3 regions of the Kribbella sp. NPDC051587 genome follow, and region 1 is predicted to be linked to each of the others. Evidence: riboswitches for the same ligand, from Rfam matches in the RefSeq annotation. Region 1 holds a riboswitch; each other region holds the start of a gene.
The links. A riboswitch is a leader RNA that binds a small molecule or an ion and turns the genes downstream of it on or off. The one in region 1 is predicted to bind ZMP and ZTP.

Region 1 (2,256 bases):
CCGCCTGATGGTCTTCCGCGCCGAGAAGGCCTAGTCCATCTGCCTCGTGAGGGCGTCGGCGAAACCCGTCAGGCCGCCGACGTAACCCCACGGGACACTCTCGATCCGGCCCTCGGTGCGGGTGGCGTGCTCCATCGCCTCCCGCTTCGCACTCGCCCACTTGAGCGCGAACGCCATCGCCCCGTTGGCCGAGACGTCCGCGGGGTCCGGCGTACGGCCGTCGTTCCACCACTTGCCGCGGGCGGCGAGCAACTGCGGTCGCCGAGCGGTGACGCCGCTCGCGTAGCGCTTCATTCGCTCGACTTTCGTCCGCTCCTTGTCGGAAGCGATCTCGAGCCAGACCTCGTTGAACACGTTGGCCGCGATCGTGCACAGCACGCTGCCCGGCCGCGCCCGCTCGACGACACCGTCGCCGAACTCGATCAGCTCAGCCAACTCGAGACCGGACCACTTCTTCGCCAGCACCTGAACCCGACCGGTGTGCGCTGCGTAGCTGCCTGGGTGACGGACGAGAGCGGCGTGAAAGATCTCCGCCTTGTCCTCCAACTCCGCTTGCAGTCCCAAGGCCGCCCACTGCAGCACCTCCCACGGGACCGCGTCGTCGGCCGCCGAGACGATCGCGCCCTGCAACACCTCGGCCGCCGTACGGAGAATGTCGTGGAACATCGTGAACCGCTGCGCCGACACGTCCTTGGCCCGCTGCGCGGTCCGCACCGCCCACGCCTCGAAGACCAGCGTCTGCCCGTACCAGAGCAGCAGATCCGGATCCTTCGGGTAGGCCTCCAGCCGCAGCTCCAACTGTTCGCTCCGCCCCACCGCCGCCTTGGCGAGGCCGGTGGCGCGGATCGACCGCAGGTTCGTGTTGGCCGGCGTGACCTTGAGCAACGCCAGTCCGGTGGACAGATCTCCCCGCCGTACCGCCGCGTACGCCGCGTCGAGGTCAGCGTCGAGCCAGGCCTGGTCCAGCGTCAGGCCGGACACGTCGACGCCCGGCGCCGCCTTCCGCGAGAAGATCCCCATTCGCGGATGGTAAGACCGTTCCGGCGGCTCTGGACCCCAATTGCACGTTCCTGCAATAAGCTTGACCTACCGCGACTGGCGCGGGTGGGTCACCACCGGGGAGCGGCCGACTACGTGGCGTCGACCGCCTGGGCGCCTCCAGCTTCTGGAGGCCCCTCATGCGCTACGGAATGAACCCCCACCAGCCCGCCACGCTCGCCGTGATCGGAGCCCGCGCTCCGTTCACGGTCGTCGCCGGAAACCCGTCGTACCTCAACGTTCTCGACGCCCTGACCGGCTGGCAACTCGTCCGCGAAGCCGCTGCCGCTTTCGGGGTGCCGGCAGCGGCGTCGTACAAGCACGTCTCCCCCGCCGGCGCCGCCCTCGGTACGTCGGTCGCCGACGCGTACCGCCGCGCCCGCGACGCCGACCCCAAGTCGTCGTACGGCGATTTCGTCGCGGTCTCGCACCCGGTGGATCTTGAACTGGCTGGGGTGCTGCGTCGTGTCGTGAGCGACGGGATCATCGCGCCGGGCTTCGAGCCCGGTGTGGTGGAGATCCTGGCCGCGAAGAAGCGCGGCACGTATCTGGTCCTGGAAGCGGACCCTGCCTTCGAGCCGCCGTTTGAGGAGGTGCGCGAGCTTTACGGTCTCCGGCTGACTCAGCACCGCGACGACCTCCCGCTGACTCGAGACCTCCTGAGCCCAGAGGTCCCATCGGCGGCTGCCGACGACCTCCTGCTCGGCCTGATCGTCGTCCGCTACGCCCAGTCCAACACCGTCGCCCTCTTGAAGGACGGCATGGCCATCGGCATCGGCGCCGGTCAACAATCCCGCGTCGACTGCACCCACCTAGCCGGCCTCAAAGCCGCCTCCTGGCAGTCCCGCCACTCAACCGAGCCCTTGACCGGCGTCTCCATGGTCTCCGACGGCGCCCTCCCCTTCCCCGACAACGTGGAAGAAGCGGCCCACTTCGGCGTAGCCCACATCGCCGAACCCGCCAACTCCATCCGCTCCGACGAAATCGCCGCCGCCTGCCGTGCAGCCAGCATCACCTGGTCTCCCACGGGAGTCCGCCTCTTCCGCCACTGACACGTTCCACTGCGGACCGCCACCACTCACTAACCTTCCCGGCACCTGGTCCCGCACGCTCACGCAGCAGGCGAGAACTCCCCGTCAGAGGCACTTGATGAGTGGGGGCGGTCCGCCTCCGCGCGGCTCAGCCGCCGGCGACGCTGGGGAGGATCAGGAGGTGGTC
Region 2 (2,256 bases), on a different contig from region 1:
CGCAGCCGAGTGGGTTCCGCAGTTGGCTGCGACCCAGTACGACGTACGCCGGTTGCCCGGGGCAGCCAAGCGTGGCGTGCTGGCCGGGATGGGGATGACCGAGAAGCAGGGTGGATCCGATGTCCGGGCCAACCTGACGACGGCGACGCCCACCGGCGAGGAATACCTGCTGAACGGGCATAAGTGGTTCTGCTCCGCGCCGCAGGTCGACGTGTTCCTGGTGCTCGCGCAGGCGCCGGACGGGTTGAGCTGTTTCGTCGTACCGCGAGTCCTTGCTGATGGCAACCGGAACACGTTCGCCCTGCAGCGGCTGAAGGACAAGCTCGGCAACCGCTCCAACGCCTCCAGCGAGGTCGAGTTCCACAACACCATCGGCTACCGCCTGGGCGATGAAGGCGCCGGCGTCCGCACCATCATCGAGATGGTCGCGGCCACCCGCCTCGACTGCGTCCTGGGCTCCGCGGCCCTGCAAAGAAGAGCCCTCGTCGAAGCCACCTGGCACGCCCAGCACCGAAGCGCCTTCGGCGGCCTCCTGATCGACAAACCCGCCATGCTCAACGTGCTGGCCGACCTGGCGATCGAGAGCGAAGCAGCAACCGCTCTCTCGATGCGTCTGGCAGCGGCGGTTGATGCACCCGATGACGAGCGCGCCCGGGCGTTCCGGCGGATCGGGTTGCCGTTGGCGAAGTTCTGGGTGTGCAAGCGGACGTCGTTCCTGGTGGCGGAGGCGTTGGAGTGCCTCGGCGGGAACGGGTTCGTGGAGGAGTCCGGACTGCCGCTGCTCTTCCGGGAGTCGCCGTTGAACTCGATCTGGGAGGGGTCGGGCAACGTGAATGCGCTCGACGTACTGCGCGCGCTCCGGCGACCGGAGTCCCTGGAGGCCTGGCTGTTGGAGGTCGGCGCGGCGCAGGGCGCTGATCACCGCCTGGACGCGGCAGTGAGCGACGTACTGCAGGCTCTGTCCGACATCGAAGGTGCTGAGGCCGGAGCGCGGAGATTGGCGGCGCGAATGGCGTTGTGCCTGCAGGCCTCCCTGCTGGTGCGCTACTCGACGCCAGCAGTTGCAGACGCGTTCGTGGCGTCGCGACTGGCCGGCGACTGGGGCGGCGTGTTCGGGACGTTGCCGCGGACGACGCCGTTCCGGGACATCGTCGAGCGCACGATAGGCTGACCGCTGTCGCGACTGGCGCGCTGAAGGTGGAGAACCACCGGGGAGCGAAACCCGTCGGCACCGTGCGCCTGGGTGCCTTCGACCCACTGCAACCGCAGGAGAGACTTCGATGACTCACCAACCCTTCGACGCCGCCGCTGCGTCGGCCGCGTACAACAACGCCCTGCAGGTGATCGCCTCGGTCGAGCCGACCATCGCGGGCGCGATCAAGGCCGAGCTGGCCGACCAGCGCTCCTCGCTGAAGCTGATCGCGAGTGAGAACTACGCCTCCCCCGCCACCTTGCTGACGATGGGCAACTGGCTGTCCGACAAGTACGCCGAGGGCACCGTCGGGCACCGCTTCTACGCCGGCTGCCAGAACGTGGACACGGTCGAGACCGCCGCGGCCGAGCACGCCAAGGCGCTCTTCGACGCCCCGCACGCCTACGTCCAGCCGCACTCCGGGATCGACGCCAACCTGGTCGCCTTCTGGGCGATCCTGGCCCAGCGGATCGAGTCCCCGGCGCTGGCCGAGGTCGGCGCCAAGCACGTCAACGACCTGTCCGACGAGGACTGGACCAAGCTCCGCAAGGCGCTCGGCGACCAGAAGATGCTCGGCATGTCGCTGGACGCCGGCGGCCACCTGACCCACGGCTTCCGCCCGAACATCTCCGGCAAGATGTTCAACCAGCACTCCTACGGCACCAACGCCGAGACCGGCCTGCTCGACTACGACGAGGTCGCCCGCAAGGCCCGTGAGTTCAAGCCGCTGATCCTGATCGCCGGCTACTCGGCCTACCCGCGCAAGGTCAACTTCGCCAAGATGCGCGAGATCGCCGACGAGGTCGGCGCGACCCTGATGGTCGACATGGCGCACTTCGCCGGTCTGGTCGCGGGCAAGGTCTTCACCGGCGACTTCGACCCGGTACCGCACGCGCACGTCACCACGACCACCACGCACAAGTCCCTGCGCGGACCGCGCGGCGGCATGGTGCTCTGCCAGCCCGAGTACGCCGAGTCGGTCGACCGCGGTTGCCCGATGGTCCTCGGTGGCCCGCTCAGCCAGACGATGGCCGCCAAGGCGGTCGCGCTGGCCGAGGCCCGCC
Region 3 (2,256 bases), on a different contig from region 1:
CGTCTGCGGACGATGACGATGCGCCGATCGCGCCGCCGGAGGACCCCGACGACAGTCGTCCGCTGTGACGGACCGAACCACCGACTCAGCCGTCACGTCCGACGTGACGGCTGAGTCGTCTCGGGCCGCCGACCCGCAGCCATGGGAGCTGCTGGGCGAGAAGGTCGCCTATCAGCGGTTCCTGACCGTGCGCGTCCGCCACTACCGGATGCCCAACGGGCACGAGGTCGACTGGGACGTCACCGGACCGGAGTCCGCGGAGAGGATCGCCAGCGGCGTCACCGTGCTGCCGCTGACCCCGGACGGCCGGATCGTGACGGTCCGGATGTTCCGTCCCGGTCCCGACAGCGTCGTCACCAACCTGCCCGGCGGACTGATCGACCCGGGGGAGGAGCCCGAGGCCGGCGGCGCCCGCGAACTCGAAGAAGAGACCGGCTACACCTGCGAAAGCATCGAGATCGTCGGCTGGCTCTGGGCCGGTACGTCGTCCACCTTCCGCAAGTACGTCGCCATCGCCCGCGGCTGCCGTCCCAACGGCAAACAGCAACTCGACGACGCCGAGGACTGTGTCCCGGTCGAGCTCAGCGTGGAAGAGTTCCGCGCCGAACTCCGGACGCCGGGCGCCATGACCGGCACCGACACCGCCTACGCGGCCCTGGATCACGCGAACCTCCTCTAACTCCGCCCCGCTCCGCCCGGGCTCAGTTCGCCCCATCCCGCTGGCCCCTAACCATCGGATCAAGGCCACCCACCCACCGGAACCGCAACGCCGCTTGTCCCGCTCGGCTCGCGATCGCGGGGACCCGATTTGCCTGGCTAGCCACCGAAATGCGGGGTTAGGTACCCGTATGAGGGTGTAGAACCCCTCATTCCAGTGGCTAGCCAGTGAAATGGCTGGTGGCCGATTGCTGGAGTTGGCCGCGATTGCCGGCCGGCGGAGAGTCTGTCGATGCCGGCAGTCAGATCTCCGAGGTACTGCGCCTCTGTTGGGCAGGGGACCTGCGAAGCCGTGTGTGGCTGGCGTCGTCGGGCGTGTTCGTCGGCTGGGCCGCGACGCCGTGGTGGTCTGGCCCGGTGGGTCTGAACGCGCTCCTGTGACCAAACTCGTCCGTAGCCGCGGTAGCGGAGTCAACGGCGGGCCCACCACCAGCAGCGTCGGCGGGGCGAGCGGTGGTGAGGGGGAGCAGGCGTGGGCGAAGGTATGCTGGCGCTGGGTCTGCGACTGGCGTTGAGGTGGAGTACCACCGGGGAGCGGCCTGCCGGAGGATCCGGCTGTCGCCGCGCGCCTGGGCATTTCGACTTGTTGCCCAGAGGAGTGCGCCCATGACCGCCGAACTGATGATCGGGACCGACCTCGCCGCCGAGATGGTGACGAACGCCGCCGTTCGTGCCGAGAAGCTGCGCGAATCATCCGGGGTGCAGCCGTGCCTTGCGACCGTGCTCGTCGGTGACGACCCGGCCTCCGCGACGTACGTGCGGATGAAGCAGAACCGCAGCAAGAAGGCCGGGATCGGCTCACGCAGCGTCGTGCTGCCGGCCGAGACCACCACCGCCGAACTGGTCGCGACGCTCACCGAACTATCGAGCGATCCCGAGGTGCACGGGATCCTGCTGCAGCACCCGGTGCCGAGCCACATCGACGAGCGCGCGGCCTTCGAGGCGATCGACCCGCGCAAGGACGTCGACGGGGTGACCATGCACTCGTTCGCGGCGATGGCGTTCGGCGAGCCCGGGTTCCGGTCGTGTACGCCGGGCGGGATCATGCGGCTGCTCGAGGCCTACGACGTACCGCTGTCCGGAGCGCACGCGGTCGTGATCGGCCGCAGCCCGATCCTCGGCAAGCCGGCCGGGATGTTGCTGCTGGCATCGGATGCCACCGTGACCTACACCCACTCGCGCACCGTCGGGCTGCCCGACATCGTCCGTACGGCGGACATCGTGGTCGCCGCGGTCGGCAAGGCGAACTTCGTCCGGGGCGACTGGCTGAAGCCGGGCGCGGTGGTGATCGATGCCGGATACAACGAAGGCAATGTCGGCGACGTGCACTTCGGTGAGGCGTCCGAGGTGGCTCGCCTGATCACGCCGGTTCCGGGCGGGGTCGGGCCGATGACGATCGCGCTGCTGCTGGAGCAGACCGTCGACGCGGCCGAGGTTTCCGAGACGGCTGTCCAGTCCGTGGAGACTCTGGCCTAGGCTGTAGAGGTTGCCGGAACAGTTTTGACGAGGAGGCGTGACGTGGCGGTGCGGGCGATCCGG

Region 2: it holds a riboswitch for ZMP and ZTP, as region 1 does, so the genes downstream of both, ACIA49_RS23585 (glycine hydroxymethyltransferase) here and ACIA49_RS27545 (5-aminoimidazole-4-carboxamide ribonucleotide transformylase) in region 1, are expected to answer to the same signal.
Region 3: it holds a riboswitch for ZMP and ZTP, as region 1 does, so the genes downstream of both, ACIA49_RS34830 (bifunctional 5,10-methylenetetrahydrofolate dehydrogenase/5,10-methenyltetrahydrofolate cyclohydrolase) here and ACIA49_RS27545 (5-aminoimidazole-4-carboxamide ribonucleotide transformylase) in region 1, are expected to answer to the same signal.

What each region holds. Positions count from the first base shown of each region.
Region 1 is NZ_JBITDE010000008.1:229,893-232,148, forward strand. It holds gene ACIA49_RS27535 (class I SAM-dependent methyltransferase) at 1-34, shown strand, start outside; gene ACIA49_RS27540 (hypothetical protein) at 31-1,020, opposite strand; ZMP/ZTP riboswitch at 1,082-1,161, shown strand; gene ACIA49_RS27545 (5-aminoimidazole-4-carboxamide ribonucleotide transformylase) at 1,179-2,090, shown strand; gene ACIA49_RS27550 (MoaD/ThiS family protein) at 2,218-2,256, opposite strand, start outside.
Region 2 is NZ_JBITDE010000006.1:347,799-350,054, forward strand. It holds gene ACIA49_RS23580 (acyl-CoA dehydrogenase family protein) at 1-1,171, shown strand, start outside; ZMP/ZTP riboswitch at 1,170-1,252, shown strand; gene ACIA49_RS23585 (glycine hydroxymethyltransferase) at 1,281-2,256, shown strand, end outside.
Region 3 is NZ_JBITDE010000014.1:14,415-16,670, reverse strand. It holds gene prcA (proteasome subunit alpha) at 1-68, shown strand, start outside; gene ACIA49_RS34835 (NUDIX hydrolase) at 65-679, shown strand; ZMP/ZTP riboswitch at 1,209-1,299, shown strand; gene ACIA49_RS34830 (bifunctional 5,10-methylenetetrahydrofolate dehydrogenase/5,10-methenyltetrahydrofolate cyclohydrolase) at 1,324-2,193, shown strand; gene aroH (chorismate mutase) at 2,236-2,256, shown strand, end outside.